DNA from 3 places in the Streptomyces sp. AM 2-1-1 genome. Region 2 is predicted to be linked to each of the others. Evidence: riboswitches for the same ligand, from Rfam matches in the RefSeq annotation. Region 2 holds a riboswitch; each other region holds the start of a gene.

Region 1 (7,463 bases), 2.0 Mb from region 2:
ACGTCACCGAGATCCCCGGATACACCCTGGCCCTGCAGTCGGTGGGCGTGCTCGGCGACGACGGTTTCGGCAGCTCGTACACGGACAGGAACGGCCACGTGATCCAGCTCGGTGTGGAGCGCGCCGCGTACTCCCCCGCCGACTGCGGCGAGAAGCAGCCCACCGACGGCTCGCCCGGCTACACCGTCTGCGAGCACGAGGACGACGGCTGGTACAGCGCGACCGCCCTCGGCCACGCCTACGCCCGCACCGAGGGAGACGTCGTGGTGACGGTCAGCGCCGGGCTCCCCGGCGTGGACCGCGCCACCCTGCGCACCGCGGCCGACGCGGCCCACCGGGCGGACGACGCCGAGCTCGACAAGGTCCTCCCGCCCCTCGGCGAGGCGCCCGGCTCGCAGCCGATCGAGCGCGGCGACCTCCCGCCGAACGGCGACGGCGCCCCGAACAACGAGGTGGGCGCGAGCGGTTGAGCCGCCCCGGTCGCACGCGCACCGGGGCGTTCGGCGAAAATCGGGGGATGGACCTGACGATCAGAAGCGCCGCACCCGAGGAGTACGCCCTCCTCGGCGAGATCACGGCGCAGGCGTACCTCGGCGACGGCCTGCTCAGCCTCGGCGAGGACGACCCCTACCTGGCGAGACTGCGGGACGTGGCCGGCCGCGCCGCCGGGGCGGAGGTATTGGTCGTGGTGGACGACACCGGCACCGTGCTCGGCGGGGTCGCCTACGCCCCGCCCGGCAGCCCTCTCTGCGACGTCGCGGCGCCGGACGAGGCGGAGTTCCGGATGCTGGCGGTGGACAGGGCGGGACGCGGCCGGGGAGCCGGGGAGGCGCTCGTACGGGCGTGCGCGGCGCGGGCCCGGGCGACCGCCGGGGTCACCGGGCTGGTGCTGTCCACCCAGCCGGCCATGACCGGCGCGCACCGGATCTACCGGCGGCTCGGCTTCGCGCGCACCCCGGAACGCGACTGGTCTCCGGTCCCGGGCCTGACACTGCTCACCTACCGGCTGGACCTGGGCGCCGCCGGCTGAGGCGGTGCCGTGTGGCCGAGGCGGTGCCGTGTGGCCGAGGCGGTGCCGTGTGGCCGAGGCGGTGCCGTGTGGCCGAGGCGGCCGCCGCGCGATCCCCCCGTGGGCCCGGTCTCCTGCCGGTAACGACACCCCCGGGGACCCCCGGGGACCCCCGGCACCCCAGGCACAAGATGTGGGGTGCGTCCGCGGCACCGCCCCCCACATGTATGCTCGTCTCGCTGTCGTCGCAGGGGAATCCGGTGCGAATCCGGAACTGTCCCGCAACGGTGTGAACCGCGCGTTTCGCGCACCTTCGAGTCCGGCTACCTGCCGACAGCGCGTCCGGCTCACCCGAACCGGACGCCCGTACGTCCGGGCCTCGCGGATGGGCCGGTGGACGCCGTGTGCGGTGTTGCCCGTCTCCAGGTGGCACGCCCCGCGGCCCTCCCCTCCCCCGCCGGCCCAGGGCCGAGTGAGGGAGAGCACCACCCGTGACCATCGCGCCCGCCGATCCGGCGTCCGTGCCCGCGGCCGCCGCGGCGACCGAGCCCGCCGACGGCCCCGGGGCCGCGCTGCTGCGCACCTTGACCGCCCTCACCGCGGACCTGCCGGACACCGACCCGGGCAGGGTCGCCGCCGCCGCGCTCCGCGGCCGCAGCGCGCATGCCGACGAGGCGGAGCTGCGGAGCCTGGCCACCGAGTCGGCCGCCGGCCTGATCGCGGACGACCCCGCCTACTCCCGGCTCGCCGCCCGGCTGCTCACCCGTACGATCGCCGCCGAGGCGGCCGGTGAGGGCGCGGTGTCGTTCTCCGCTTCGGTCGCCATCGGTCACCGCGAGGGCCTGATCGCGGACCGCACCGCCCACTTCGTGGCGCTGCACGCGGTCCGGCTGGACGCACTGGTCGACCAGGCGCTCGTGGACGGCGCCGACGACCGGTTCGGCTACTTCGGGCTGCGTACCCTCCACAGCCGCTACCTGCTGCGCCACCCGCTCACCCGTCAGGTGCTGGAGACGCCCCAGCACTTCATGCTGCGGGTGGCCGCCGGTCTCGCCGAGGACGACACCGACCGGGCGGTGGACGAGGTGGCCGCGCTCTTCGGGCTGATGAGCCGGCTGGAGTACCTGCCGTCCTCCCCCACGCTCTTCAACTCGGGCACCCGCCACCCGCAGATGTCCTCCTGCTACCTGCTGGACTCGCCGCTGGACGAGCTGGACTCCATCTACGGCCGCTACCACGAGGTGGCCCGCCTCTCGAAGCACGCGGGGGGCATCGGTCTGTCGTTCTCCCGCATCCGCTCGCGCGGCTCGCTGATCCGGGGCACCAACGGGCTCTCCAACGGCATCGTGCCGTTCATGAAGACGCTGGACGCCTCCGTCGCGGCGGTCAACCAGGGCGGCCGGCGCAAGGGCGCGGCCGCCGTCTACCTGGAGACCTGGCACGCGGACGTCGAGGAGTTCCTGGAGCTGCGCGACAACACCGGTGAGGACCAGCGGCGTACGCACAACCTGAACCTGGCGCACTGGATCCCGGACGAGTTCATGCGCCGGGTCGACGCCGACGCGGCCTGGTCGCTCTTCTCGCCCGCCGACGTCCCCGAGCTGGTCGACCTCTGGGGCGACGCGTTCGACACCGCCTACCGGGCCGCCGAGGCGAAGGGCCTGGCGCGCCGGACGCTGCCCGCCCGCGAGCTGTACGGACGGATGATGCGCACCCTGGCGCAGACCGGCCAGGGGTGGATGACGTTCAAGGACGCCTCCAACCGCACCGCCAACCAGACCGCCGAGCCGGGCAGGGTCGTGCACTCCTCGAACCTCTGCACGGAGATCCTGGAGGTCACCGACGACGGCGAGACCGCCGTCTGCAACCTCGGCTCGGTCAACCTGGGCGCCTTCGTGGCGGACGGGGACATCGACTGGGAGCGGCTCGACGCCACCGTGCGCACCGCGGTGACCTTCCTCGACCGGGTCGTCGACATCAACTTCTACCCGACGGAGCAGTCCGGCCGGTCCAATGCCCGCTGGCGGCCGGTGGGTCTGGGCGCGATGGGCCTCCAGGACGTCTTCTTCCGGCTGCGCCTGCCGTTCGACTCCGCGGAGGCGCGCGCGCTCTCCACCCGCATCTCCGAGCGGATCATGCTCGCCGCGTACGAGGCTTCCTGCGACCTCGCCGAGAAGTCGGGCCCGCTGCCGGCGTGGAGCGAGACCCGCGCCGCGCGCGGGGTGCTGCACCCGGACCACTACGACACCGCTCCGGCCTGGCCGGAGCGGTGGGAGGCGCTGCGCGCCCGCATCGCGAAGACCGGCATGCGCAACTCGCTCCTGCTCGCCATCGCCCCCACCGCCACCATCGCCTCGATCGCCGGGGTGTACGAGTGCATCGAGCCGCAGGTCTCCAACCTGTTCAAGCGCGAAACGCTCAGCGGCGAGTTCTTGCAGGTCAACGCCTACCTGGTGGACGAGTTGAAGCAGCTCGGCGTGTGGGACGCGCGGACCCGTGAGGCGCTGCGCGACGCCAGCGGCTCGGTGCAGGGCTTCGGCTGGATCCCGGCGGACGTGCGGGCGTTGTACCGCACGGCGTGGGAGATCCCGCAGCGCGGCCTGATCGACATGGCGGCCGCCCGTACGCCGTACCTCGACCAGAGCCAGTCGCTGAACCTGTTCCTGGAGACGCCGACCATCGGCAAGCTCTCCTCGATGTACGCGTACGCCTGGAAGCAGGGGCTGAAGACGACGTACTACCTGCGTTCGCGCCCGGCGACCCGGATCGCCCGCGCCGCTTCCGGCACGGCGAACGCCGCTGCCCCGGCTGCCGCCCCCGCCGCCATCCCCGTCCAGCAGGCGGTCTCCGACGCGGAGGCGCTCGCCTGCTCCCTCGAAAACCCCGAGTCCTGCGAGGCCTGCCAGTGATGACCACCAACGATTCCACCGCGGGCGCCGCAGTGAAGAACCTGCTCGACCCGGGCTTCGAACTGACCCTGCGCCCCATGCGCTACCCGGACTTCTACGAGCGCTACCGGGACGCGATCAAGAACACCTGGACCGTGGAGGAGGTCGATCTCCACTCCGACGTGGCCGACCTCGCCAAGCTGTCCCCGGGTGAGCAGCACATGATCGGCCGGTTGGTGGCGTTCTTCGCCACGGGCGACTCGATCGTCTCCAACAACCTCGTGCTGACCCTGTACAAGCACATCAACTCCCCCGAGGCGCGGCTCTACCTGTCGCGGCAGCTCTTCGAGGAGGCCGTGCACGTCCAGTTCTATCTGACGCTGCTCGACACGTATCTGCCCGATCCGGACGACCGGGCCGCCGCCTTCGACGCGGTGGAGGAGATCCCGTCGATCCGTGAGAAGGCGCAGTTCTGCTTCCGCTGGATGGACTCGGTGGAGAAGATCGACCGGCTGGAGACCCGGGCCGACCGGCGCCGGTTCCTGCTGAACCTGATCTGTTTCGCCGCCTGCATCGAGGGGCTCTTCTTCTACGGCGCGTTCGCGTACGTCTACTGGTTCCGCTCACGCGGTCTGCTGCACGGCCTCGCCACCGGCACCAACTGGGTGTTCCGGGACGAGACGATGCACATGAACTTCGCCTTCGAGGTCGTGGACACCGTCCGCAAGGAGGAGCCGGAGCTCTTCGACGACGAGCTCCGCCGGCAGGTCACCGACATGTTGAAGGAGGCCGTCGAGGCGGAGTTGCAGTTCGGCCGCGACCTCTGTGGTGACGGGCTGCCTGGCATGAACACCGAGTCGATGCGCCAGTACCTGGAGTGCGTCGCGGACCAGCGCCTCACCCGGCTGGGCTTCGCGCCGCTGTACGGCTCGGAGAACCCGTTCTCCTTCATGGAGCTCCAGGGTGTCCAGGAGCTGACGAACTTCTTCGAGCGCCGCCCGTCGGCGTACCAGGTGGCGGTGGAGGGCACGGTCGGTTTCGACGACGACTTCTAGGAGCGGCGCCGCACTGCGGGCGGGGAAGTCGTCGGCCGGGGCGGGTGAAGGCGGCGGAGCCGGCACGGCGGCTCCGCCGTCGGGACACGTCGCCCCGACCGGGACGCTCTCACGTCCTCAGGATTTCTTCTCGTCGCGTGGGAGCAGGACGTAGTCACCCGTGGTCGTGTCCACGGACTCGACGACGAGCCTGTACGTACCGCTCTCCTCGGCGTCCAGGTCGATCGGATCGATGTAGGGGTAGAGGTCGCTCTTGCCGATCTCCCTGCCGTCCGGGGCCCGCAGGCTCCATTTCGGCCGCAGCCCTTTTTCGGCGTTGAGGGCGAAGGCGATGCGGTCCCCTGCCTGGGCGTCGATGGTGAACTCGTCCCGACCACCCGGCTGCTCGATTCTCCCCTCGATCGGGTTGTCGAGCCCGATGTTCCGCTTGTCCACGGGCGCGTCCCAGATCTTGATGGAGTACGTCTGCGGCAGTGACCCGTAGCCCAGGGCGACGCGCAGTGTGTAGGGTCCGGCCTCCTCGAGCTCCACCGCTTCGGACGAGGGGCAGCGGGCTGTCGCCTCGTAGAAGCCAGGCACTTTGTCCCCCTGCGCCCGGCGCAGCGACAGGACCCGTCCGAAGGTGTCGGCGCAGTCCAACTGCTGCACGTACACGCGCGTCCCCTTCAGGGCGGTGAAGGTGTACTCGTCGGCCGGATTTCCGTCGACGAGTTCGCCGGCGCCCTCCTCTGGCAGGTTCTTCCCGATCGTGTCACCCACCGCGACGTCGAACTTCTGCACCTCCTCCGCTCCGCCCGAGTCCGGCCACAGGGTGTACACCAGCCAGGCTGTGGTGATCAGCGCGATCGACACGAGAGTCATGAGCGCGATGGAGGAGGGTGACCCCAGCAGCCCGCCCCGTCCCGCGGTGCTCGGCCCCGCGAGCTTCTCCACCTGGCTGAACCCCACACCACGGCCGTCGACCCGCACGTCCGCCCCGTCCCCGTCGGCCAGGACCTGCAAGGTCAGGACGTCCTCGCCGTTGAGGAGCGGACGTCCGATCCGCACACTCTCCGCCACCACCCGCACGTCCGCGGTCACCGACGCCGGTGTCCCCTGGACGCTGCTCCAGACGATCTCGACGCCCTCGGGGAACGTGACTCCCAGATCGTCCTGGTAGTCATCGGGGCGGATGGGCACGTTGCCCACGTTGATGATCTCCAGGACCATCAACCGCGGCCTGGTGAGGACGCGACCGTCGTAGTGGATGCCCAGGTTCTCGATGCCGTCGATGTTCTGGGCGAGAGGGCTGTCCGCGACGAGGCGGTAGCCGATCCGGGTCCGCTGGTGACGCCGGTGACTGACGTAACCCAGCAGCAGACCCAGGACACTGACGACACCGCCGAGAAGAGCGAGAAACATCTCCATCGAAGCGGCCTCAGTCCCGGTCTCGCCTGTCGCGCTGCGCCTCCAGCAACCAGCCGAGGAGTCCCGCGATCAGCAGCGCCTGCCCGATCGGCGGAAACACGGTGCTCGCGGCCATCAAGCGGGTGAAGCCGTCCTCGTCGACCTGGTACGCCCCCCACTCCCCTGGTGGTCCGGAAAGGTCGAAATCACCGAGACCTGTATCCACTGTCGTGTACATAACCCCGTGGAGCAGCAGAATCACGAGGCCGGCCGCAATCAGGATGGCGGGTCTGCGATGTCTGCGCACTGCCTCGGCAAAACGGTCCACGGCCCCTCCGCAAGGTCAACTAGCCAGCATCCGGGGCCACTTGACGACTTTTCCGTGGCCCCGGGCGCCATCATGGCGCGGAAATCCCCCTGTGCACACGGGCGTTGAGGACTCTGGCCTGGAATCGCTCGACGATGTCCTCCGGCCGACCAGCGCCGGCCCCTTCGGTCGTTGACGGCGCCGCCCGGCACGCACCCCGGCGGCGTCGCCCCTCGTTCACGTCACCGTCCCCGGACCGGGGGCCGACCGGCCCGGCGTACGGACACGGCGGGCACCTCCGAAGGGGTGCCCGCCGCCATGTGTCAGCCCTGGGCCGTGTGGCGCACCTCGGCGAAGCGGGCCCGGGCCGGTTCGGCGCCCGGGAGTGCCCAGAGCGCGGTGATCTCGCCGAGCAGCGGTCCCGCGTCGCCCTTGGCCTCCTCCGCGTCGCCCGTCAGGGCGCGCACCACCCGCAGGGTCCAGCGTCCGGGTCCGGCGGGGTCCGCCAGCAGGATGTCGGTGCCGAACATCCCGCTCTCGATGCTCTCGACGACCACTCCGTCGGGGATGTCCTCCCCCATCTCCCGGGCGTGCACGGTCGGGTCGGGGGTGTCCGAGTCGCTCTGCGCCTGCGGCTCGGCGCGACCGTGCAGCAGGGCGAGGAGGCGGCCGGTGAGCACCGGGTCCGAAGCGCCGTCGTACACCCAGCGCGTGCCCAGCACTCCGTGTTCGCTGGTCCCGATGAGCGCGGCCCCCGCCCCCTCCAGCGGGGCGCCCCGGTAGGTGACGGGCACGTGGTAGGGGTGCGGGCGGCCGGT
Region 2 (7,463 bases):
ACGGGCTCAGCGGCTCACGGTCCCGCTGGAACATCCTCGGCCACCAGACGGCCATCACCCTCCTCGACACCGCGGCCGGACCGAACGTGGCGGTCCCGATGGACACCTGGGACGGCTACAGCGCCTCCCGGGACCGGCTGCTCGGCGGTATCGCGGACCGCGGGATCCGCAACGTCGTCAGTCTCGCCGGCGACCTGCACCGCAGCGTCGCGAGCGATCTCGCGCTGGACTTCCACGACCCCGGTTCCCGGGTGGTGGCGACCGAGTTCGTGGGCACCTCGATCGCCTCCGGCCTGGACGGACAGGACATCGACGTGACGGGCCAAGCCCTCCTCGACGAGAACCCGCACATGAAGTTCGGCAACTTCCAGCGCGGCTACGTCAGTTGCGAGATCACCCCGGACCTCTGGCTGGCCGACCACCGCGTCTGCGACCGGGTCACCGTGCCGGACGGCACCGTGAGCAGTCGCACCGTCCTCGCCGTCGAGGACGGCGTCCCCGCCGTCCACCAGGCTTGAGGGAGCGAGACATGAAGCCCCACCCGAAGAGCATCCGTGCGGTGACCGCCGTCGCCTTCGTCGCCATCACGGCGGCCACCCTCGCCACCGGCGGCTCGGCCCACGAGGCCCGCGCCGCATCCCGGACCGCGCCGGCGACCGGGCCCGGCACCTCGACCGCCGGGCGATCGGCGGCCAGGCCCGCCGCCGGCCCCGTCGTGCTCTCGGCCACTCCGACGAGCCTCACCGGATCCGAACTCCCCTGCATGCCGACCACCTTCGACGTCTCCATGACCAACACCGGCACGAAGGCCCTCTTCGCCGACGCGACCCTGACCGCCGAGGCACCGATCACCCTCTCGGACCAGGTCTTCTCGACCTACCTGCCCGCCGCCGACCCGGACCGGCCGGTGACCCGGTCGGTGGGCGTACGGGTTCCTCCGGGCACGGCGCCGGGCGTCTACGACCTGACCGCGGTCTCGGGGAAGCAGCGCGTCGTGGTCCCCCTCACGGTCCAGGCTCCGCCCGCGCCCGGCCCGGGGGCGAACCTCGCCTACGGCAGGGCGGTGACCGCTTCCTCGACCCACGGGAACTTCACCACCTGTGCCGCCGTGGACGGTGACAGCAACTACCTCCACTGGGGTTCCGGTTACGGCTGGAACGACGCGGACAAGGGCGTCTTCCCCGACTGGCTCGCCGTCGAGTGGCCCGAACCGGTCGAGCTGGGACGCGTCGAGACCGTCACCTACGGCACCCCGGCCCGCCCGGCGGCGCTCCAGGGAATCAAGGAGTTCGACGTCCAGGTGAGGTCCGGTGGCGTCTGGGTGACCGTCGGGTCCTACCGTGACAACACACTCGACCGGATCGTCACCACCTTCGCCCCGGTGACCACGGACGCGGTCCGCGTCTACGTCCGCTCCTCCAACAGCGCCGACTACACGCGCCTCCTGGAAGTGGAGGCGTACGCACCGGAGTAGGCGGCCGGGCGCGCCGCTGGTCCGGAGCGGTGCGGGCACACCGCTCCGGACCGCGACGCCGCCCCGGCCGGCCCTGCGGCCGCCGTGTCGCCAAGGCGTCGTCGACGCTCGGGCGACGACGCCCTGATCGCGATCCGCGTGGTCCGGGGAACGGGTCAGGCACCCTGCTGGACCGGGCCGATGAGGGTGCCGGGGGCCACCTCGAGTGCGCCCTCGGCGAAGGAGGTCCCGGGGATCTCCCCGTCCGGAGCCCGGAGGGTGAACGACGCCTCGTCGGCCGAGGTGGCGCTCGCACCGCTGGGAACCCGGATGTCGAAGTGCACCGGCCGACCCGGGCCGAAGGTCGTCACGGCATCCTGAGCGCCGTGACGACCAGGGCTGACGCCGCTGTCCGAGCCGTGGTCCAGGAACCGCGTGCCGGTGGGCGACCCGGCCAGTTCGCACGGCGCGTACCCGCGCGGGGCGGTCAGGGTCACGCGGTAGTGACGGTGCCCCGCCGTACGGTCCGCCCCGGTGATCTTCGCGATGTGGTTGGCCGGGCGGCAGGCCGAGGGTGCGGCCCCGGTCACGGGCGCGGCCTGCACAGCTCCCGCGCCGGCACCGCCCGCCAGCACGGTGACGGCGGCTACGGCGGCTACGGCGGCTACGGCGGCTACGGCGAGAGAGACGGCACTCCGTCGGTCGGTACGCATCATGAACGCTCCTTGCCTCGTGCACGGGCCTGGCGGGCACGCATCGCGCGCTCCGTCAGCACCCTGGTCGGCCCCATCCCTGCCCAACTCCGCCGCAGAAGTCACGGGGCGCACGGGTGGTGCGGGGCGACCGGACCGCAGCCGGGAGAACGCCTCACCAGAGGAGTGAGGGCGCACGGAGGGCTCGTTGACCATGAGACCCGCCCTTCTGCCGCCGACCCTCCCGAGGCGACGTGCGGGAAGTGTTTCAGTACCGGCCCGGTTTCACCCCGCCGGCGGCGGGTCGGCGCAACTGGCGGGCCCACAGAGCCTTCTGGGCGAGCAGGGTGAGGGTTCCGGCGAGTGTGATGCCGCCGAGGTTGGCGAGGAGTTGCTGCGAGGACCCGATCGTCTGCGCGTAGTCGGAGTAGCTGAACGCCACCGCCGCGTTGGCCGCTGCGGGGACGGTCGTCACCGAGATGGTCACCCCGATCAGCGCGGCCGACTTCGACGAGGTCAGCGACAGGGTGCCGGCGACGCCCGCCAGGAACGCCACCACGAACGACATCATGTCCGGCTGCCAGATGAAGGCGGTGTTGGGACGGTCACCTTCGACCATCGCCCGAGTGAACAGGCCGCAGGCGTCCATCAGCCACGCGAACCCGGCCGTCATCACCATCGCCGCCGCGAACCCGCCCACCAGGGCCACCAACGAGCGGGCCACCAGACGCGGCGCCCGTTGCACCAGAGCGGTGGAGACCCCCGCCAACGGGCCGAACTCGGGTCCCACCGCCATGGCGCCGACGATCAGGATCGCGTTGTCCAGCATGACACCGACGGCCGCCAGCATCGTGGCGATCGTCAGGAACGCCACGTACGTGATGCTGAACGTCGACTCCTCGTGGGTGACCTCCGTCAGCTCCTCCCACAGCACGGCGTCCGCACCCTCGCCCGGAGCCTGCTCCTCCGCCTCTTCGGCGTGCGCGGAGAGCGTCAGATCCAGGTTCTCCACCGTGATGGAGCCCGTGCGGTCGATGCCGAGCCCTCGCAGCCCGCCGATGAGCTCGTCCCCCGCCTCCCGGGCGACGTCGCACAGCACCAGGTCACCGGCCGGGGAGCGGGCCGCGCCCGGCAGTACCGCGAGATGAGTGGTGCCGACACTGCCCTCCAGCAGGCTCAGCACCTCCTCCGTGCGGTCGGCCGGGACGATCAGACGCAGATGCAACACGGAGAAACCCTCCCAAGGACGGCCGTCGCGACGGGGGCGGTCGGGTCCGTCACAGTGTGCGCAGCGACAGCCGCTGGTCCTTGTGGTCCGGGCTCTTGCGCAGCACCAGGGTGGCACGTCCTCGCGAAGGGGCGACGGCTCCCCCGGCGGTGACGCGACGGGCGGACGAGGTCACGGCCACGCCCTCCTCGTCCGGACGCCTCCCGTCATGCCCCGCACCTCACCGAACGTCCGGCGGCGTCGCCGCGAGCCCGCCGTACACCCCCGGCCAATTTGGTGGAATTTTCAACGACAGAGGTGGGTTGTCGCGATCACACGGGCGGGAGACCGGGAACGGCCTCTTCGCCGGCGGCAGAGGAGGAAGCAGATGGACCAGGGCTACTACGAGTTCGGCACGGCCGCCGACCGGTGGAACCGCGCGGAGATGTTCTTCGACGCCAAGGAGTACCTGACGGCGGCGCGCATCCTCGGTGGGCTCGTGGAGGAGGTTCCCGAGCAGGTGGCCCCGCGGCTGCTGCTCGCCCGGGCCTACTACCACTCGGCGCGGCTCGGGAAGGCCGAGGCGGAGCTGCGGACCGTGCTGGAGCGCGACCCCGTCGAGGACTACGCCCGGCTGCTCCTCGGACGCACGCTGGAGCGCCAGGGGCGGCACGAGGAGGCCAAGCCGCACCTGCGGATGGCCGCCGCGCTGAACGGCGATTTCCCCGGCGCCGACGACTGACGGCCGGGCCTGTCGGGGAGTGAACCGTCGGCAGGTACCGTCGCGGCGTGCGGGACGTGTGCGGCCGGAGAGGACTTCTCCGGCCGCACACGCACACGTCAGCCGACCACCCCGGCGGGCCGGGGAGCACTCTCCCGGGTGGCCGCGCCCCGTTCCCGCGAGGGGAGGAGGAGCCGTTCGGTGAGGGCGCCGAAGACCAGCCCGAAGCTCACCCAGAGGGTGGCCTGGACGGCGAGGGTGGAGAGCCGGAACTCCCAGAGCAGGCTCGCCGGGAAGTCCGCGCCCACCTCGTCGAACGACGGCAGGAACACATAGGCGAGCCCGATCAGCACGACGTATCCGGCGGACGCGGCGATCGTCGCGTTCCAGTTGCCGAGGCGCGGTGCGAGCCTCCTCCCGCCGATCACGGCGGCGACGGCGAGCAGCACGCTGAGCACCACCATGAGGAAGAACAGGCCGGTACGTTGCCCGATGGTGTCCGGGTCGCCCACGGCCGGCGGGTTGGCCGGATATTTGAGGAACGGTACGACGTACACGGAGAGCAGCGCCGCCCCCGCGACCAGGGCCGCGGTGGCCCGGGGGCCGAAGGCGCCGATGCGGCCGAGGGCATAGCAGAAGACGAGTGCCGCGATGCCGCCGACGGCGACGCCGAAGACGAGGATGCCGGTGGCGAGACCGCCGGTGGCCTGCATCGTGCGGCTGACCAACTCCTCACCGCCGTGGTGGTCGTGGCTGTGAACGTGGCTGTGGGCCTCCTCCAGGGCGATGGCCGCGTCCACGCGCGACTCACCGAGGAAGTAGGCGACGAGGAGCGCCGCGGCGCCCGCGACAAGGCCCGCGAGCATGCCGCGGAGCAGGAGCGCTCGAACGGATAGGGAGTTCATGGAGTTCGGTTTCCCCGTGTCCTAGTGGCAGGGGAAGCCGAGGAGGTGACGGCCGTCGTGGAGCCACTCGTGCACGGCCTCGCCGGAGATGAGCGAGGTAGCTCCCTGCTCGGCGCCGACGAAGTACAGCAGGACGAGCATGAGAACGCCGAAGAAGACGGCCCACGGGGCGATCGCCTTCAGCGAGAGGGGGGTGACGGCGGGTACGCCGGTTGCGGGTGCGGCAGTATGTGCCATGGCAGAACCTCCTGGGGGAACACGCGTCCCGATCGTGGTGCCTGAGACGACGGTGCTGGGTCTGACTTCCCGCGGTTACGGGTTCACAGTGGCGCGACCGTGCCGGATTCTCACCGGACTTCCGTGCTCCGTCGTCATGCTGGTCAGACCATAGCGCCTGTGTTCGGGGGCCGCCATGGTGCGATGTGCCGGTCGATCCCCAACGTACCCATGGGGAATGGGCGTTGAGCGAGAGGAAATGGACGGAATGACGCTGCGGGTGACGTTCCTCTCACCGGCTCCGGGGCCGGCGCTGCGCGAGGCGAGGTTCGCGGGCGCCGACGACGGCGAGGCCGGGGACGGTGCACGTCCGATCGATCCCGCGGGCGAGCGCCGTGCCCGTGCCGCCGCTTCGGCGGTCCCGGACGCCGGGCGCCACCTGTCGGGTCCCTCGCAACGCTGTCTGCGTACGGCGCGGGCGCTCGGAGTGAGGCCCGTCCCCGAACCGGTCCTGCACGACTGGGACATGGGGCGGTGGCGGGGGCGGAGGCTGGCGGAGGTGTCCGCCGGCGAACCGGAGGGCGTCGCGGCCTGGCTCGGTGATCCCGCGGCGGCGCCGCACGGGGGCGAGTCCCTGCACGGCCTGCTCGGACGCGTGGGCGGCTGGCTGGACTCGCTCGCCGGGGCGGACGGCGCGAGTGAGGGGGACGGGCGGGTCCTGGTGGTCGCGGAACCCGCCGTCGTCCGCGCGGCGGTCGTACACGCGGTGGCCCTTCCCCCGGCGGCGTTCTGGCGCCTCGACGTGGCGCCCCTCTCCCTCGTCGCCCTCACCGGGCGGGCGGGCCGGTGGAACCTGACGCTGGGCGCCCCGCTCCCGGGCTCCGGCGGCGCGGCGGCCCGCGCGTAGGACGGACCGGCCCTGCCCGAGCCTCCCTCCGGAGAGCGGTCGGAGCAGCCGGTGCGAGAAGGTTCAGCGCCGGTCGCCGGCCAGGTCAGAGGGGCGCCCCTCGGACGACTTCCTGGTCGCGGCGATCTGCGGTGCGGTGGATGCCCGCGAGGGCGTCGCAGCCGCCTTCCGACCGGGGGTGGAGAGTTGCTGTGCGGGGCCGGGCACGGAGGCCGCCCGCCGCGACGGCGTACCCGCTGCGGTCTGCGGGGCCGCGGCGTCCTTGACGGGTTTACGGCGTACGCCGGTACGCGGCGCGGGTGCGGAGTGGACCGGTACGCGCAGCAGCGCCAGCACCGCGAGGGCGGCGCCCGCCGGCACGGCCAGGCCGACCGCGGGGTGGATCACCCCGGTGTGGATGAGGGTGCCGGTGGACGCGCAGGCCGCCGTCGTCAGGATCATGGTGACCGCCGCTCCCCTGGGCGTCAGGCGCAGGCGGCGGAGCCGGTGCACCGCGTGGTCCTGGGCCTCTGCCAGGAAGGACCGGCCCGCCTTCTTCCGGGACAGCAGGACGAGGACCAGATCGGCGAGCGTCATCGTCATCAGCACGGGGACCGACACCCACGCGGCGCTCCCGTCGGGGGCCTCGGAGAGCACCAGCAGGGCTGCGCCGGAGAGGAGGAAGCCGGTGTACTGCGAGCCGCAGGAGCCGTAATAGACGCGCGCGGGCGGCCAGTTGTACGGCATCACGCCGAGAACCGAGGCGCCGGCCACGGCGAGCAGCAGCACGGCACCGGGGTGGTGGTCGACGGCGGCGCAGGCGAGCAGTCCGGCGGCGAGGACCACGGTCACTCCGGCCGCCGTGCCGTCCGAGCCCTCCAGCAGTTGCAGGGCGTGGGTGAGGAGCACCATGAGGACGGCTCCGCCCACTGCCGCCACCGGGGAAAGCCCGGAGAACGCGGCGACGAGTGCCGCCAGGACGGTGCGCAGGACGAGTTCCGTCCGGGCACCGACCGGGCGCACCTCCTTCACCAGTCCGAGTACCGCGACCGCGGCGGACGCGGTGAGCAGGAAGCGCACGCCCGCGCCGGGTTCGGGAAGGCCCAGGCGGGGGGCGGCCACCATCACGCCGGTGGTCGCCAGGACGACGGCGACACCGGCGCCGACGGTCCGCCGGGGCCCTCGGCGGCCGCCTTTCGCCGCGATGACCGGGGCGAGCCCGCGGACGACCGCGGTGAGTGCCACGGTGATCACCAGCGCGACCGCCCCGGAGATGATGACGCCGACCACGTTCACCTGCTCTGCCTTTCCTCGTTCCTGGCCCCGTGGCGTCGTCCGCCGCCGGGAGCCCCCGCACGGCACTCCCGGAACGCGCGACCGGGC
Region 3 (7,463 bases), 5.5 Mb from region 2:
TGCCCTGGAGGAGCGGGGCGCCGCGCAGGCCGGTCCTCCCCTGGGCGGCGCGGACGGCGAGCGGCATCAGCGCGGCCGGGACTCCCCGGGCGGCGGCGAGGGCGCGCAGGGTGGTCTCCCAGTCCATCACGGGCGAGTCGAGCACGAGGCCGCTGACGTGGTCGCGGAGCGCGGAGTCGACGTAGGCGTACAGGGCCATGGTGGCGCCGGACGACCAGCCGAGCAGGACGACCTTCTCGGCGCCGTAGCGCAGGGCGTAGCGGATCGCGGCGTCGAGATCGCGCCACTCCGACGCTCCGAGGTGGCCGAGCCCGTCCGGGGAACGCGGGGCCCCGGCGTCGCCCCGGTAGGCGAGGGCGAGCACCGGGAAGCCCAGGTCGTGCAGGAAGCCCGTGACGTTCAGGGTGTGTTCGCGGGTGGCGCCGACGCCGTGCAGGGCGATGACCCAGGTGGAGCGGTCGGCCGGGGTGAACCAGGCGGGAAGCGCGCCGAGTTCGCCCGGGATCTCGACGTCGTGGTGGAGGAGGCCGAGGGCGCTGCCGGGGTCGCCCCGGTGGACCTGCGGGGTGGCGCGGACCCGGGTGCCCGGTTCGAGGGCGCCGTGGGTGACGCGTTCGAGGCGGCGGACGACGGTGTCGGCCGAGAGCGCCGGTGCGTCCAGCACCGGGCCGACGACGGCGTGCACGTCCGGGCCGGAGAGTCCCCAGACGCCGGGGCGGAGCGCGGCGAAGGAGCGGGTCAGAGTCACCTGCCCGGGCGCCGTCGCGTGCACGGTCAGGCCGCGGTCGGCGGGAAGGGGGCGGCCGGCGGGCACCGTGAGAGCGGTGCCGCCGGCGTATCTGCCGACGGCGACCGCTGCCGCGCCGGCGCCGAGGATCGTGGACACGGCCGCTGCCGTCGCTGTTGCCTGGCGCACGGCCCCAGTCTCGGGGCAAGGGGGTGCGGGAGGCCAGTGGGATGGGCCGTCCGGTGGGGGCGGCGTGTCGCGGGGCGTGCCGCGTGGGGCGGCGGCCGGGTGCGGGCCCCCGGAGGCGCCGGCCGGGTCAGCCCGGCTGGCCGTAGGTCCGCAGCGCGTCGGAGACCTCGTCGAGTTGCTCCGCGGTGAGCAGGGAGGGGGCGCGGCCGGGGACGGAACTGGCCGCGAGCCAGACCCGGCAGAGCCACTCCAGCTGGGCGGTGCGCTCGTACGCCTCGTCCGGATGCGTCCCGTAGGTGACCGTGCCGTGGTTGCGGAGCAGGCAGCCGGTGCGGTCGCGGAGGGCGGTGAGCATGTTCGCCGCCAGTTCGGGGGTGCCGTAGCGGGCGTAACCGGCGGTGCGGACCGGTCCGCCGAGCATCGCGGCGGCGTAGTGCACGGGCGGGATCTCGTCGACGAGCGTCGAGACGGCGGTGGCGTGCACGGCGTGGGTGTGGACGACGGCGAGGGCGCCGGTGGCGCGGTAGACCGCCAGGTGGAGCGGGAGTTCGCTGGTGGGGGTGAGGGTGCCGACGGTGCGGCGGCCCGTGAGGTCGACGCCGAGGAGGTCCTCGGGGCCGAGCCGGTCGTACGGAACTCCGCTCGGGGTGACCAGGACGGTGTCGCCCACGCGGACGGAGACGTTGCCGGAGGTACCGACGACCAGCCCCTCCGCCGCCGTCCTGCGCGCCGTGCGGACGAGGTCCTCCCATGCCCGGGCGAGCGCGTGCCGCTCCGGTGGGTTCCGCTTCGCCGCCCGCTCCTCGGTCATGGAGGAGATCATAGGGACCGCCACGACGGCTTCCTGTGAATCCGCCGGGGACCGGGCGACCGGGCGGGAACGTGACCGGAAAGACATCCGGGGGCCCGGCGGGCTCCCTCGTGCGGAGGGACTCGCCGGTCGGGGGCAGTCCCCGCACCGCGCCGGCGGCTCCGGGCGATCTTCCGCGGACTCGAGCGGAATGACCCGCCCCGCCGAAGGGCACCGCGACGCCCCGCCCAGTTCATCTTCCGTTCACCCAGGTTGCTTACGTTCACCCTGCCAATGACGTCGAACGATTGCCTGGGTAAATGGAACACATCACGCTGCTGCTCGCGATAGTCGTCGCGACAGCTCTCGTGTTCGATTTCACGAACGGTTTCCACGACACCGCCAACGCGATGGCCACCACCATCTCGACCGGCGCCCTGAAGCCCAAGACAGCGGTGGCCATGTCGGCCGCCCTCAATCTGGTCGGCGCTTTCCTGTCGGTGGAGGTCGCGAAGACGATCTCCGGCGGGATCGTCTCCGAGGACGGCCTGAGAACCGAGGTCATCTTCGCGGCGCTCGTCGGCGCCATCCTGTGGAACCTGGTGACCTGGCTGGTCGGTCTGCCGTCCAGCTCGTCCCACGCCCTGTTCGGCGGCCTCATCGGCGCCGCGGTGATGTCCGCGGGCTGGTCCTCGGTCAACGGCGGCACCGTCGTCACCAAGGTCCTGCTGCCCGCCGTCGCCGCCCCGCTGGTGGCGGGTGCGGCCGCGATGCTCGCGACGAAACTGTCGTACCGCGTCAACCGGAACATCACCGACGAGGCGCAGCTGAAGTCGACGGCCAAGGGCTACCGGGCCGGACAGATCGCGTCCGCGGGTCTCGTCTCGCTCGCCCACGGCACCAACGACGCGCAGAAGACGATGGGCATCATCACCTTGGCGCTCGTCACCGGTGGCGTCCTCTCCCCCGGCTCGAACCCGCCGGTCTGGGTGATCTTCTCGGCCGGTCTGGCCATCGCGCTGGGTACGTACCTCGGCGGCTGGCGCATCATCCGCACGATGGGCACCGGGCTGACGGACCTCCAGCCGCAGCAGGGATTCGCCGCCCAGACCAGCGCGGCGACCGTCATCCTCGCCTCCTCGCACCTCGGCTTCTCGCTCTCCACCACGCAGTCGTGCTCCGGCGCGGTGATGGGGGCCGGGCTCGGCCGCAAGGGCGGGACGGTCAAGTGGTCCACCGCGACCCGGATGTTCGTCGCCTGGGGCCTGACGCTCCCGGCGGCGGGCCTGGTCGGCGCGGGCGCCGAGTTCCTGACCCGGCAGGGCACCTGGGGCATCGTGCTGGTCGCCGTGCTGCTCGTGGCGGGGTCCGGGGTCATCTGGCAGCTGTCGCGGCGCCGGCCGGTCGGCCACGCGGACATCGCCGGGGCGGAGCATGAGCCCGCGGACGTCGTCGCCGCGGCCGTCGTCGCCGTCTCCCCGCCGCCCGCCGCGGTGCCGGCCGCCGGTCTCCCGGTCACCGGTCTCACCGCCACCATCCCCTCGCCGCTCCCGACCCCCCTCCCCGCGACCACCGACCCGGCCCGTCCGGCAGCGGTGTAAGGACTCGCCCCCATGAAAATCGACTGGGCAGCACTCGCCACCGTTTTCGGTGTCAGCCTCGTGGTCACCGTGGCGCTGGTCGGCTTCTTCAGCCTCGGCGTCGTCGGCCTCGCCAAGCGGGCCGGCGAACTCCGCGGCAGTGTCTCCGGCTCGGCCTCCGCACTGGTGCGCACCGGCGCGTACGCCTCCTTCGCGCTGTGCGCGGCGGCGGTCGTGTACGGCATCTACCTGATCGTCGCCTGACCCGCTCCCCCCGGGGGCACCCCCTTTTCCGCTCGTCGGGCCGGACACCCCGTGTGTCCGGCCCGATGTGTGTCCGCGCACACTGCGGCCCCGCAGGTCAACGGCGAGTTGACTGGCCTTCGCGCTGCGTGGTGGACTGCCGGAGCCATTTCGGCGACAGCAGAGGAAGCCGGTGCGAATCCGGCGCGGTCCCGCCACTGTCACCGGGAGGCGGCGCCCCAGAGCCTGGTCACGGTCCGCAGCGCGGACCCGCGGACCGGCGAGGGAACGCCGCCGTTCCGGGAGCCAGGACACTCTCGTCGCCGTTTCGTCGAACCAGGGCGCGGACCCTGAGTGAGGACACACGCCATGCCCGGCCGCCGTGCGCCCGACCCTCTGCCGACCCCCCTGGGGACCCTGCGTCGCACGGCGGGCTGAGCGGTGCGTGGAGCCCGCGTCTTCGCGTACGGGGCCACAGCGGGGCTGGTCGCCGACCGGCTGCTGGGCGACCCCCGGCGGGGCCATCCGGTCGCTGGCTTCGGCCGGGCCGCCGCCGCCGTGGAGCGGCGTCTGTGGCGCGACCACCGGGGCCGGGGCGCGTTGCACACCCTGGTGTGCGCCGGGGCCGCCGTGGGGGCGGCCGCGCTCGCGGCCCGTGCCGTACGCCGCACTCCCGGCGCTGCCGTCGCGCTGACGGCCGCCGTCACCTGGTCCGTCGTCGGCGGTACGTCGCTGGGGCGCGAGGCCAGGTCCATCGGCGCGGCGCTCGACGCCGGGGACGTCGAGGCGGCCCGGAAGCGACTGCCGCATCTGTGCGGCCGCGATCCGCAGGCGCTCGACGGTCCGGGGATCGCCCGTGCCGTCGTGGAGTCCGTCGCGGAGAACACCTCGGACGCCGTCGTCGGCGCCCTGGTGTGGGGTGCGCTGGCCGGGGTCCCCGGGCTGGCCGGCTTCCGCGCGGTGAACACGCTCGACGCGATGGTCGGTCACCGCTCGCCGCGCCACCGCCGTTTCGGCTGGGCCTCGGCCCGGCTGGACGACGTCGCGGGCTGGCCGGGTGCCCGGCTCACCGCCGCCCTCGCGGTGGCCGCCGGCGGGCGGCCGGCGCAGGCGGTCCGGGCCTGGCGCGCCGACGCCGGCCGCCACCCGAGCCCGAACGCGGGCCCGGTGGAGGCCGCGTTCGCCGGGGCGCTCGGCGTACGGCTGGGCGGGACGCTCGCGTACGGCGGGCGGGTCGAGCACCGGCCGGTGCTGAACGGCGCGGGGGGACGGGACGTGAGCGTGGAGAGGGGCGACATCGAACGGGCGGTACGGCTGTCGCGCCGGGTCGGTGTGCTGGCCCTGGTGGTCTGCGCCGCCGGACGGCTGGCCGCGGAGCGACTGGTGGCCGGGCGACCGGCGGGACGAGCGAGCACGGAACGGGGACGGGCATGAGCGGCGGCACCGGCACACGGCGGGGCGGCGGCCTGCTCGTCGCGGGCACCACCTCGGACGCCGGGAAGAGCGTCGTCACGGCGGGGATCTGCCGGTGGCTGGTGCGCCAGGGGGTGAGGGTCGCCCCGTTCAAGGCGCAGAACATGTCACTGAACTCCTTCGTGACCCGGGAGGGCGCCGAGATCGGGCGGGCTCAGGCCATGCAGGCGCAGGCCGCCCGGGTGGAGCCGTCCGCGCTGATGAACCCGGTGCTGCTCAAGCCCGGTGGCGACCGCTCCAGCCAGGTCGTGCTGATGGGCAGGCCGGTGGGCGAGATGAGCGCGCGCGGCTACCACGGGGGCCGGCAGGAGTCGCTCTTCGGGACGGTCGTGGAGTGTCTGGAACAGCTCCGGGGTACGTACGACGCCGTGATCTGCGAGGGGGCGGGCAGTCCGGCCGAGATCAATCTGCGGCGCACCGACATCGTCAACATGGGGGTGGCGAGGGCCGCGCGATTCCCGGTGCTGGTCGTCGGCGACATCGACCGGGGCGGGGTGTTCGCCTCGTTCTTCGGTACGACGGCGCTGCTGAGCGCCGAGGACCAGGAGCTGGTCGCGGGGTACCTCGTCAACAAGTTCCGCGGTGACGTGTCGTTGCTGGAGCCGGGTCTGGACATGCTGCTGGGGCTGACCGGGCGGCGGACGTACGGAGTACTGCCCTTCACCCGCGGCCTCGGCATCGACGAGGAGGACGGGCTGCGCGTGTCGCTGCGCGGCAGCGTCCGCGAGTCGGTCGTGGCCCCTCCGCACGGGGAGGACGTGCTGCGGGTCGCGGTGTGCGCGGTGCCGCTGATGTCGAACTTCACCGACGTGGACGCGCTCGCCGCGGAACCGGGTGTGATCGTGCGGTTCGTGGACCGGCCGGAGGAGCTGGCCGACGCGGACCTGGTCGTGGTGCCCGGTACCCGGGGCACCGTGAAGGCGCTGGAGTGGCTGCGCGCCCGGGGGCTCGCGGACGCCCTGGTCCGGCGGGCGGCCGAGGGCCGTCCGGTGCTGGGAATCTGCGGCGGCTTCCAGGTGCTCGGCGAGCGCGTCGAGGACGAGGTCGAGTCCCGGGCGGGGGTGGTGGAGGGTCTGGGCCTGCTGCCGGTCCGTGTCCGGTTCGCGCGGGAGAAGACGCTGGCCCGGCCGGTCGGTACGGCGCTCGGCGCGCCGGTCGAGGGGTACGAGATCCACCACGGCGTCGCCGACGTGCGGGGCGGCGAGCCCTTCCTGGACGGGTGCCGGGTGGGCCAGGTGTGGGGGACGCACTGGCACGGGTCGCTGGAGAGCGACGCGTTCCGGCGGGCGTTCCTGGCGGAGGTCGCCCGGGCCGCCGGGCGGCGGTTCACCGCCGCCCCGGACACCAGCTTCGCCGCGCTCCGTGAGGAGCAGCTGGACCTGCTGGGCGACCTGATCGAGGAGCACGCGGACACCGATGCCCTGTGGCGCCTGATCGAGGAGGGCGCCCCGGCGGGGCTGCCGTTCGTCGGACCGGGCGCCCCGGTGCTGCCGGGGGCGGGGGCGGACGTGGGGTCCGTGCCGTCGTCCGCACCCCCACCCGCACCCGCATCCCGGTCCGCACCCGCGCCCGCACAGCCGCCGGTCGCCCTGCGTACGGACCTTTCCGACCCCGTCCCGGACATCTCTCTGGAGGCCTTGTGAACACGCCGTATCCGTTCACCGCGATCGTCGGTCAGGACGACCTGCGGCTCGGGCTGCTGCTGAACGCCGTGTCGCCGGCGGTCGGCGGGGTGCTGGTGCGCGGGGAGAAGGGGACCGCGAAGTCCACCGCCGTACGCGCGCTGGCCGCGCTGATGCCGCGGGTCGCGGTCGTGCAGGGCTGCCGGTTCTCCTGCGATCCGGTCTCCCCCGACCCGGCGTGCCCGGACGGCCCGCACCCGGCGGCGCCCGGCGTCGCGCGGCCGGCGCGGACGGTGGAGCTGCCGGTCGGGGCCTCCGAGGACCGGCTGGTCGGCGCGCTCGACATCGAACGGGCGCTCGCCGAGGGCGTGAAGGCCTTCGAGCCGGGTCTGCTCGCCGACGCGCACCGGGGCATCCTCTACGTGGACGAGGTCAACCTCCTCCACGACCACCTGGTGGACCTGCTGCTGGACGCGGCGGCGATGGGTGCCTCGTACGTGGAGCGTGAGGGCGTCTCCGTACGGCACGCGGCGCGATTCCTGCTGGTCGGCACGATGAACCCCGAAGAGGGCGAGCTGCGGCCGCAGTTGCTGGACCGGTTCGGGCTGACGGTGGAGGTGGCCGCCTCCCGGGACACCGATCTGCGGGTGGAGGTCGTGCGGCGGCGTCTCGCGTACGACGACGATCCGGCGGCCTTCGCGGCGGTGTGGGCCGACGAGGAGAACGCGCTGCGCGCGCGGATCACCGCCGCCCGCGCCCTGCTCCCCCGGGTCGTCCTCGGGGACGGGGCGCTGCGGCGGATCGCCGCGACTTGCGCCGCGTTCGAGGTGGACGGGATG

What was found. A riboswitch is a leader RNA that binds a small molecule or an ion and turns the genes downstream of it on or off. The one in region 2 is predicted to bind cobalamin.
Region 1: it holds a riboswitch for cobalamin, as region 2 does, so the genes downstream of both, PZB77_RS09620 (ribonucleoside-diphosphate reductase subunit alpha) here and PZB77_RS01285 (CbtB-domain containing protein) in region 2, are expected to answer to the same signal.
Region 3: it holds a riboswitch for cobalamin, as region 2 does, so the genes downstream of both, PZB77_RS25010 (cobalamin biosynthesis protein) here and PZB77_RS01285 (CbtB-domain containing protein) in region 2, are expected to answer to the same signal.

What each region holds. Positions count from the first base shown of each region.
Region 1 covers NZ_CP119147.1:2,294,981-2,302,443, forward strand. Annotated here, with positions in the region: gene PZB77_RS09610 (hypothetical protein) at 1-470, shown strand, start outside; gene PZB77_RS09615 (GNAT family N-acetyltransferase) at 518-1,030, shown strand; cobalamin riboswitch at 1,220-1,359, shown strand; gene PZB77_RS09620 (ribonucleoside-diphosphate reductase subunit alpha) at 1,501-3,918, shown strand; gene PZB77_RS09625 (ribonucleotide-diphosphate reductase subunit beta) at 3,918-4,952, shown strand; gene PZB77_RS09630 (hypothetical protein) at 5,070-6,359, opposite strand; gene PZB77_RS09635 (hypothetical protein) at 6,370-6,666, opposite strand; gene PZB77_RS09640 (1,4-alpha-glucan branching protein) at 6,969-7,463, opposite strand, start outside.
Region 2 covers NZ_CP119147.1:291,069-298,531, forward strand. Annotated here, with positions in the region: gene PZB77_RS01250 (alkaline phosphatase D family protein) at 1-518, shown strand, start outside; gene PZB77_RS01255 (discoidin domain-containing protein) at 530-1,474, shown strand; gene PZB77_RS01260 (DUF4232 domain-containing protein) at 1,630-2,166, opposite strand; gene PZB77_RS01265 (DUF389 domain-containing protein) at 2,414-3,373, opposite strand; gene PZB77_RS01270 (hypothetical protein) at 3,423-3,548, opposite strand; gene PZB77_RS01275 (tetratricopeptide repeat protein) at 3,741-4,094, shown strand; gene PZB77_RS01280 (CbtA family protein) at 4,193-4,978, opposite strand; gene PZB77_RS01285 (CbtB-domain containing protein) at 5,000-5,215, opposite strand; adenosylcobalamin (AdoCbl) riboswitch at 5,261-5,351, opposite strand; gene PZB77_RS01290 (histidine phosphatase family protein) at 5,463-6,101, shown strand; gene PZB77_RS01295 (undecaprenyl/decaprenyl-phosphate alpha-N-acetylglucosaminyl 1-phosphate transferase) at 6,165-7,376, opposite strand.
Region 3 covers NZ_CP119147.1:5,748,491-5,755,953, reverse strand. Annotated here, with positions in the region: gene PZB77_RS25030 (alpha/beta fold hydrolase) at 1-916, opposite strand, end outside; gene PZB77_RS25025 (class II aldolase/adducin family protein) at 1,044-1,727, opposite strand; gene PZB77_RS25020 (inorganic phosphate transporter) at 2,027-3,307, shown strand; gene PZB77_RS25015 (hypothetical protein) at 3,320-3,550, shown strand; cobalamin riboswitch at 3,712-3,846, shown strand; gene PZB77_RS25010 (cobalamin biosynthesis protein) at 3,971-4,963, shown strand; gene PZB77_RS25005 (cobyric acid synthase) at 4,960-6,645, shown strand; gene PZB77_RS25000 (putative cobaltochelatase) at 6,642-7,463, shown strand, end outside.